Regions from separate parts of the Fusicatenibacter sp. genome, predicted to be linked through region 1. Evidence: riboswitches for the same ligand, from Rfam matches in the RefSeq annotation. Region 1 holds a riboswitch; the other holds the start of a gene.

Region 1 (4,998 bases):
TTCCTCTTTCAGAAGTTCTTCCGGAGTCTTTTCTTCGTCTGCTTTCTCATCTTTTGCATTTCCCGGAAGGAACTCAGACGGAAGAATTGCAAAGTCGATTTCGTCTTTTACCAGAGCTTTGTAGTCCAGATCATCGAATGCTCCGTCGAAGGAGATTTTTTTGTCTTCCATTGCTTTTGCAATGTTTTCGATCTGGCAGTCTTTCTGCTCCATGCCGACTGCTTTGATGCTCTCTGCTGCGTCTAACTGCTCGTCGAGAAGTTTCAGGGCATCCTCAGATGCTACGTATGCTTTCTCAACCGGAAGCTGGATCACGATCATATCTTTGTCCAGTCCTGCCGGAATCTCAACATCTTTCGGAACGATCAGATATTTGACAACATTGCCTTCGTACAGCTCTTTTGTCTTTTCGGTCAGATCTTTCGCTTTCTCAGTGCTGGTCTTTTTGGAATCGGATGCTGCTGCCGCTTCTTCCTCGTCGGTTGCTGCTGCGGTATCCTCTGCTGCTGCGGTATCGGTATCTTCTGCTTTCTTGTCGTCCTCGGTCTGTTTCTCCGGATCACGCTCGGTATCTTTTGTCATATCGATCTCCAGCAGGGTGATGCCTTCGTCGTAATGATACATCTTGAAGTACTCTGCGTAAGCAAGTTTTGTCTCTGCTTTGTATTCCAGTCCCATGATCTCCGGAGCGGTGGTATCCAGCCTGGAGTTATCGGTGCTGATCGTGGAGGTTGTTCCGTCTGCTTTTACAAATCCTGTGCTGGAAGAAGTGCTGCCGCCCTTCTTTGCTGCTGCCAGGGAGATGAAGATGTTGTAGGAAATCTCATGGGCAACGGACATTCTGGTGGTCATACCGATGATGGTATTGTTCTTATTCAGCTCAACCGGAATGGTGAAGATGCTGCTTCCGCCGCTGACATTTGCCATATATTTGTTTCCGTTTGCTTTTACATATCCGTAATACGGACTGCTAAAAGCGATGGTTGCATACGCCTGTCCGTTTGTTACGGTGATCTTGCTGCAGGAGATGCTTACCTTTCCGGTACCGCCCGAGAAGGAAAAGCCGTCTGGGGTGTAAACGCCGTCTGCCAGTGTGGTTGCACTGTCTACTTTGGATGTGCCGCCACTTAAATCAGACTCATATTTGGATTCCTGCTCCGGTTTGGTATCGGCCGGTTTCTGGGTCGGTGCCGGAGTCGGGGTGCTGGTCGGTTTTACAACCGGTGTCTCAGATGGAGATACGGTTGGGGTCTTGGTCGGAACGAGGGTTGGTTTCGGAGTATCGCCCTTGTTGTCATCCGACGGAAGGTCTCCGGTCTTTTTCAGGCTGGAAGATGCAATCGTGATGGCTCTGTCGTACCATTTGCCGCTCTTTACTGCATGAGCTGCTACAGCAAGTTCCTGATCCAGTGCCTCTACCGGGATTTCAAACTGCATTCCGGTTTTGGTTTCACCGTCTAAGGTGTAGTCCACTTTTCCGGTGGAAGCGATCCATGCGCCGCTCTCTGCTGCCGCATCTTTTCTGGTTCCCATATACAGATAATCATAGCCGCTTCCGCTTAAGGTGATAACTGCTGTCATTTTTCCGTTTTTCGCGGTCAGTTTTACGCCGACTACCTTGAACATTGCTGCATTAGTTGTTGCCTCTGCACTGTAAATACCATCTGCTACTTTATTGGTCTCATCTGCCGGAAGATCTGCGGTCTTTTTCAGGCTGGAAGATGCGATGGTAATGGTTCTTGCATACCATTTATCCTGTTTTGCAGAATGGGAAGAAACAACAAGTGCCTGATCGAGTGCTGCTACCGGAATATCATACTGCATTCCTGTTTTCGTCTCGCCGTCTGCTGTTGTGTAATCAACGGTGCCGACGCCTGCAATCCATGCACTCTTGTCTGCGGCAGCTGCCTCTTCCGGTGTTCCCATGTACAGATAATCGTAGGCAACACCACTTAACGTGATGCGTGCTTTCATGTCGCCGTCTTTTACGGTCAGCTCTACGCCGACTACTTTGAACATAGCTGCGCCGGTCTCCGCGGTTCCGCCGTAGATACCGTTTTCTACTTTCGCCGGTTCCGGAGTTGGAGTTGCGGTTGGAGCCGGAGTCTCAATCGGAGTCGGGGCTGCAGTCGGGACCGGAGTCTCGGTCGGCTCCGGTGTCGGAGTTACTTCCGGTGTTTTACCCGGAACTGCAAGATAAAGCTGCTGTTTGGTGTACCAGGTTCCATCTGGCTTTCCAAGAACGATCGGAACGGTTGTGCCGGCTTTGTCCGCATCTACTTCAAATGCAAAGGAATAACCGCCGTTTGCTTCCTGCATTCCCTGGATAGCCGGTGTTTTTGCAAGGTCATCGTTCTTTCCAAGATACAGTTTATCAAATGATACGTTGTTTGTTTTCAGTGTAAGAACGAGTTTATCGCCCTTGTTGATCATTGTTGCCTCGGAGATGACGAACATTTTGAATACGCTGCCGTCCTCTTTGGTAACCGGTGCTTCTACACTGGCTGGCTTATTCGAGGAATCCTCACCGGGATTTTCGCTTGGAGTCTCGGTTGGTTCCGGTGTTACCGTCGGGATTGCATCGGTGCTGTGGATCGTAACAGTTTTATCAGCCCATGTTTTTTTCTTGGCTGAGCGGACGGCAACATCCATCTGTTTGTCAAGCTCTTCCACTGGAATTTCAAAACGATATCCGGTCTTTTCTGCACCGGTCTTCGTATCCGTATAGGTTTCGCTTCCTGTCGGAGCAATCCAGCTCTTTTCATCTGCTGCAGCAGCTTCTGCTGCTGTTCCCATATACAGGTAATCATAGCCGGTTCCACTCAGCAGAATGGATGCTTTCAGTTTTCCATCTTTTACGATGAGTCTGGAAGAAATCACACTGAACATGCTTCCGGTTGCTTCTGCAGAAGTCTCATACTCACCATCTGCCGGTTTTGCTTCTTCCGCTGCTTTTGTTTCTTTCTTCTCGGCTGTATTGGATGCCTCATTTTTGGTCGTTTCTTTTACTTCCGTTTTCGGCTGTTCTGCCGCCGGACTGGTATTCTCTTTTACAGCATCTTTGGTTTCTTCTTTTGCCGGTGTTTCTTTTTCAGCATCCTGGGAAGTCTCATCTGCTGCTTCCGGCTCTTTTTCTGTGGTATCGGCAGTCTCTTCACCGTCTTTTGCAGTGTCCTCTGCAGTATCTTCCGAAGCATCCTCATCTGCGGATGGTGTCCCGGTCTCGTCAGATCCTGCCGGTGTCTGATCCTCTGCAGGCGCGGCCGGTGTTTCTGTCGGCTCTTCTGCCGGAGTCTCTGCAGTGCTTTCACTGCTCTCGGTTTCTGCCGGTGTTGTTTCCGGTTCTGCCGTCTCTGCTGTTTCTTCGCTCTGCGGCGCTTCCTCTGCGGCTGCGCTGCTTTCTGTCTGTGCTGCTTTTTCCTGCGTATCTGCTAATACGCTGGCAGTCGGGCTCATGATCATGGACGCCGACAGCAGCAGTGCCAGAAATTTGCTTGAATTTCCTTTCATAACTTCTCCTTTTCTTCGGATATCCTTCGTGCATCTGCTCCGGATTCCGTCTGACTTTTTCAGGCAGCTGGGCGGTGCCTGTCCCCGTCAATGATGTCTCCCTGCAAGTAATCTTGTTTTTGAGGACACATTTTTTCTGCGAAAAGACAAACAGACATCTGCTTTTTCTGCAAAAGAGTTTCTCCACCGGAGCTCTCTTTCGGACGCATGGCGACAAAAAAGCAGATGTCCGATTTTACTTCGTACATCTTTCCATGAATATATGCTTTCATCGGAAGCGATTCACTAACCTTTCCAGCAGGTTTCCTGACTCGCAGATCTTCACGGCAGCCGCGCCTTCTCATGCATTCCGCACAATGGCATTTCTGCAGCTAACACTCCCTGCTTACAGTGACCGGATCGCTCAGGATTTCCACCTGATTTCCTTTTACCTTCGCGGATTCTGTTTTTAATCTTTTCAAATCCGCTCAGCACTGAAAAGTCCCTTATTTCGTTCGTTTCTGATTATAGCAAAGCCGTTTTGGAAAGTCAAATGAAAGACCACGGAAAAAGCGCATAAAATCAGCATTTTTTACATACTTTATGATAACTGTCCGCACCGGAGCCTATTCTATGAAACCAGCTTCTCTGCACCGCCGCATCCTGTTCCCTCTGCTTCTGTGCGGCGGACTTCTTTTCGCCCTGCTGTTCTGGTATTTTTCCCCGTTCTTTTCCCCTGGTGAGAACCGCCGGTTTTCCGCGTATGTGGAGGAACGGTTCCACTCCGAGGTAACCTCTTCTGCCATCACGCTCCACTATACCCTCGCCGATCCGGCTTCCCGCGGAATTGCCCCCGGCACCGCCTCGTTCGGCACGGTTTCTATCCCTGACCGCACCTCGTATGATGCCGTGCTGCAGAGTGTGGAAACGACGCTCACATCCTTTCATCGAAACCGCCTCTCCCGGGAAAATCAGATTACGCTCGATCTTCTGCTCTACGAGCTGGACTGTGAGAAAATGCCGGGCAGCACCAGCCTTCTTGCGGAACCGCTCGGTCCGTCGCTCGGAATTCAGGCACAGCTTCCCATTCTGCTCGCGGAGTACCCGTTCCGCACACAGCAGGATGTCGCCGACTACCTCCATCTTCTGCAGGACCTCCCGCGCTATTTCTCCGACCTCATCGCACTTGAGCAGGAAAAATCCCGGCAGGGCGTGTTTCAGAATGACCTTGCGGTCGATGGCATTATCCGCCAGTGCAGTGCTTTTCTCGCCGACGCGGATACACCGGAAAGCCATCTGCTCCACACCGTTTTTCAGAATAAACTGCTGGCGTCTTCACTGTTTTCTGCGGCGGAAAGGAATCTCTGTCTGCAGACGCATGAAAAACTCCTTACCTCCTGTGTTTTTCCCGCCTACCGCTCTCTTTCCGATGCGCTTTCTTCACTCCGCGGCAAAGGAACGCAGAACGCCGGCGGTCTTTCCCGGCAGGAAGGCGGACTTTCCTACTAT
Region 2 (4,998 bases), on a different contig from region 1:
GATTTTCAAAATCCTTGATCTGCCGGAGTCAAAGACGGGCGATCAGACATTGCCGGACGGGCCTCTCGATGTCGTGTTGGAAGATGTGCATTTTTCCTATGAAGAAGACCGTGAAATCTTAAAAGGCATCGATCTTACACTCCCGGCGGGCAGTTTTGTATCGCTGGTCGGGGAATCGGGCTGCGGAAAGAGTACGATTGCAGGTATCCTAGCCGCAAAGAACCGCGGATATGCGGGAAAGATCACCCTGGGCGGCGTGCCGCTCTCGGAAGTCGCTGAGACGGATCTGATGAAGCACGTTGTTCTGGTCCGCCACAACAGTTACTTATTTAAAGGAACCGTAGAAGAGAACCTGCGCATGGCGAAACCGGATGCGACGAAGGAGGAGATGAAGGCGGTTCTGCAGAAAGTCAATCTGCTTGGATTCTTACAGACACAGAACGGTCTGCAGACAGAACTGCTCGAAAAAGCAGGAAACCTCTCCGGCGGCCAGTGCCAGCGTCTCGTGATTGCGCGGGCGCTGCTTCGGAGCGACAGTGCGGTGTATATCTTTGATGAGGCCGCATCGAATATTGATGTCGAGAGTGAAGAGCTGATCATGAATGTGATTCATGAACTCGCAAAGACGAAAACGGTATTGCTGATTTCCCACCGCCTTGCGAACGTCGTACAGTCAGATCAGATTTATTTCCTGAAAAACGGTACCATCTGCGAGCGTGGAACGCATGCGGAACTGATGGAACAGAACGGCGCATACCGTCATCTGTACGACAGCCAGATGGTACTGGAAAACTATGGAAAGGAGGGGAATGCATGATGAACGAGAAGAAAAATACAGCAAAACGCAGAAGCGCCCTCCGGATTATGGGAAGCCTGATCGGGCTGGTGAAGCCATTGCTTCATATTATGATGGCGGCAATTATTCTTGGAACAATGGGATATTTATGTGCGATCTTCCTGACGATTCTGGCAGGACAGGTCATCGTGCACGGCTTACTGACGGGCGCGGCAGGGGCGAGCCTTTCGGTGCAAAACATGTGGCTTGTACATACCCCGGTAAAAACGATACTCACGGTGATGATCGTGATCGCGGTGCTGCGCGGCATTCTGCATTATGCGGAGCAGTACTGCAACCACTTTATTGCTTTTAAACTGCTGGCGATCATCCGCCATAAAGTGTTTGCAGCTTTGCGGAAGCTCTGTCCGGCGAAGCTGGAAGGACGGGACAAGGGAAATCTGATTTCGATTATCACAACAGATATTGAGCTGCTGGAAGTGTTCTATGCCCATACGATTTCCCCGATTGCGATTGCAGCATTAACTTCTCTGATTATGGTATGCTTCATTGGAAGATACCATGTTCTGGCAGGGCTGCTTGCACTTGCGGCGTATCTGACGGTCGGCGTTGTGACCCCGATGTGGAACGGAAAGCGCGGAAGCCAGAAAGGAATGGAGTTCCGGACCGGCTTTGGCGAGCTGAACAGTTTCGTGCTGGATTCCCTGCGCGGCCTTGATGAGACGATCCAGTACGGACAGGGCGAAAAGCGGAAAGAGCAGATGTCGGAGCGGTCAAAAGAACTGGCTTCTGTGCAGGAAAACTTAAGCCGCATGGAAGGCTCCCAGCGGTCGGTCACCAACATGGTGATTCTTCTGGCATCGTTCGGCATGCTGGCGCTGACGATTTATCTCTACACGAAAGGTGAGATTGGATTTGAGGGAGTCCTGACCTGCACAATCGCGATGATGGGGTCCTTCGGCCCGGTCGTGGCGCTGTCCAGCCTGTCGAATAACCTGAATCAGACGCTGGCAAGCGGCGAGCGCGTGCTTTCCCTTCTCGAGGAAGCGCCGCTGGTGGAAGAAATTCCGGGAGATGTAGCATCGGATGATCATGCATTTGCGGGAGCTGAGGCACAGGATGTAACGTTTGCATACGAGGACGAGATCATTCTGGATCAGTATTCGCTGAAACTGGAACCGGGAAAAATCACCGGTATCCACGGCGCGAGCGGTTCCGGAAAATCGACGATCTTAAAACTTCTGATGCGCTTCTGGGATGTCCAGACGGGGCGCGTTTCCGTGGACGGAGCCGATGTCCGCAAAATCCCGACAAAGCATCTGCGCGATATGGAAAGCTACGTGACGCAGGAGACACACCTGTTCCACGATTCAATTGCGAACAACATCGCCATTGCAAAGTCCGGCGCGGCGCGGGAAGAAATTATGGAGGCAGCGAAGAAGGCGTCCATCCATGATTTCATCATGACACTGCCAAACGGCTACGACACAGAAGTCGGAGAACTCGGCGATACCCTGTCCGGCGGAGAAAAACAGCGGATCGGCATTGCGCGGGCGTTTCTGCATGACGCATCCATGATCCTGCTGGACGAGCCGACATCGAATCTTGATTCCTTAAATGAAGGAATTATTCTGAAATCCCTGAAAGAATCTGCAGAAGAGAAAACCATTGTGCTCGTATCGCACAGAGTGTCCACGATGAACGTCGCGGATGTGGTATATGAAATGGAAAATGGCCGGATTTCCTGATTTTACAGCACTTGACAGAGAAAAGACGATGTGCTACACTAACAGTCGTTAAAGAAAAGACAATTAAATATCGATGTGTAAGGTGTCGGACATACGTGTCCGGTGAAAAGGGAAGCAGGTGTGAATCCTGCACGAACTCGTCACCGTATTTTGCAAGCAGAGGAATGATCCACTGGGAAACCGGGAAGGAGACCGATGCGCTGGAGTCAAATCCTGAAGCAATGAGCCGGGAGACCTGCCTTTCGCAGTACAGGAACGTTACGTTCGTGCCACGAGGAACTGGCAGTACAAAACAGGAAAGCGGACATTTGCCCCACAGCGGGTGAAATGGTTTTCTTTGTGATGAAAATACTGGAAGCCCCTCGTTGAAAAACGAAAGGGCTTCTTTCTGTTTACGCGGGCAACGAGCCAAAGTCCGTGCTTGCACGAGACCTTAGCGACTGCCGCGATAACTTGAGAAACTCGCGGAGCGTGTTTCTCATAGTTTGAAATGTAAAACGTCCCCGATATTGGTTGTTGCAAAGATACCAGCAAATGGGAGGAAAACAAAAATGAAAAAGAAACTTGTAGTCGCTTTAATTTCAGCAGCTATGGTAACATCTATGCTCGGCGCATGCGGAAGCAGCAACACATCCAGCAGCAGCGCAGGCAGCACAGCAACAAGCAGCGTAAGTGCATCTTCCGCATCTGAGAAAGACACCACAGCAGCAAGCAGCAGCGTAAGCGCATCTTCTGCATCTGAAGAGGTATCCGCAGACGCAGACCAGGAGGCAGCAGATAAAGTGGCAGATCTGATTGATGCAATCTATGTACAGGAAAGAAATGAGAACACCGATGAGCAGTGTGCAGCAGCAAAAGAGGCATGGGATGCCCTGACCGACGCACAGAAAGAACTCGTAGAAGGCGAGAACGCAGATCCGGATTACTTCGGAAGAGATACTGGAGATGCTTCCAAGGATGATCCGTTAAACGGAGACGAAATCGGCGAGAACGAGCTTCTGGTTGTAAGCTTTGGTACTTCCTTCAACGACAGCCGTGCTGAGGATATCGGAGGAATCGAGAAAGCTCTGCAGACCGCATATCCGGACTGGTCCGTAAGACGTGCATTCACCGCACAGATCATCATCAACCATGTACAGGCCCGTGATGACGAGAAGATCGACAACATGGATCAGGCACTCGAGAGAGCCGTAAACAATGGTGTTAAGAATCTGATCATACAGCCGACTCATCTGATGCACGGTGCTGAGTACGATGAGCTGAAAGAAGCTGTTGATAACTACAAAGATAAATTCGAGTCCGTAACGATCGCAGAGCCGCTGCTTGGCGAGGTTGGAGACGACGCTACTGTTATCAACGATGACAAAAAGGCAGTTGCAGAAGCAATCACTGCACAGGCAGTAGAGAGCTCTTCCTATGACAGCCTGGATGCAGCAGAAGCAGACGGCACTGCATTCGTATTCATGGGACATGGTACTTCCCACACTGCAAAAATAAGCTACAGCCAGATGCAGACACAGATGAATGAGCTTGGATACAAGAATGTCTTCATCGGAACGGTTGAGGGTGAGCCGGAAGAGACTTCCTGTGAGAACGTGATCGAGGCAGTAAAAGCAGCTGGATACAAGAAAGTTGTTCTTCGCCCGCTGATGGTTGTTGCCGGTGACCATGCGAACAACGATATGGCAGGCGATGATGACGATTCCTGGAAGAGCCAGTTTGAGGCATCTGGTGCATTCGATGAGATCGACACTCAGATTGAAGGTCTTGGAAGAATCGACGCCATCGAGCAGCTGTATGTACAGCACACCCAGGCAGCTATGGACGGCAACGGCGTTCAGGACGATGCTGAATAATTAGGGGTTGTATTCTGTACATAAAATAGAGTAAAATAAGATCCGGCAGTACGGCTGAAGAGACTCAGTGTGCTGCCGGATTTTAAAGGTTATATCAGGAGGAATTTTATTATGAGAAAAAAGTTAGCAGTTCTTTTTCTTGGAGCAGCACTGACCGTATCGATGCTCGGCGCATGCGGCGGAAATGATGCATCGTCATCATCTTCTTCTGCATCGGCAGTATCCACATCTTCCGTATCGGCATCTTCCTCATCCGTACAGGACGAGTCCCAGACCGAGGCGGAGAGCAGCACATCGACATCCTCTTCCTCTGCTGAGAGCACTTCCGCAGAATCGACAGCGGACGAGAACGGCGAGGCAGAGCTGGCAGACGGTGTTTATACAGCAGAGTTTAAGACAGACAGCAATATGTTCCATGTCAACGAGGCAAAGGATGGAAAAGGTGTTCTGACTGTAAAAGACGGTAAAATGACGATTCATGTGAGCCTGGCATCTACTCATATTGTTAATCTGTTTGTAGGAATTGCAGCAGAGGCACAGGAAGATGGAGCAGAACTTCTGGAGCCGACCACAGACGAGGTAACGTATTCCGATGGTA

What was found. A riboswitch is a leader RNA that binds a small molecule or an ion and turns the genes downstream of it on or off. The one in region 1 is predicted to bind cobalamin.
Region 2: another riboswitch for cobalamin. It lies ahead of ACY2VW_RS01300 (sirohydrochlorin cobaltochelatase); the one in region 1 lies ahead of ACY2VW_RS05485 (hypothetical protein).

What each region holds. Positions count from the first base shown of each region.
Region 1 is NZ_CDRRUH010000016.1:6,289-11,286, reverse strand. Features, by position in the region: gene ACY2VW_RS05490 (hypothetical protein) at 1-3,510, opposite strand, end outside; gene ACY2VW_RS05485 (hypothetical protein) at 3,570-3,782, opposite strand; cobalamin riboswitch at 3,790-4,003, opposite strand; gene ACY2VW_RS05480 (DUF885 domain-containing protein) at 4,123-4,998, shown strand, end outside.
Region 2 is NZ_CDRRUH010000002.1:113,891-118,888, reverse strand. Features, by position in the region: gene ACY2VW_RS01310 (ABC transporter ATP-binding protein/permease) at 1-817, shown strand, start outside; gene ACY2VW_RS01305 (amino acid ABC transporter ATP-binding/permease protein) at 817-2,544, shown strand; cobalamin riboswitch at 2,608-2,801, shown strand; gene ACY2VW_RS01300 (sirohydrochlorin cobaltochelatase) at 3,096-4,400, shown strand; gene ACY2VW_RS01295 (hypothetical protein) at 4,512-4,998, shown strand, end outside.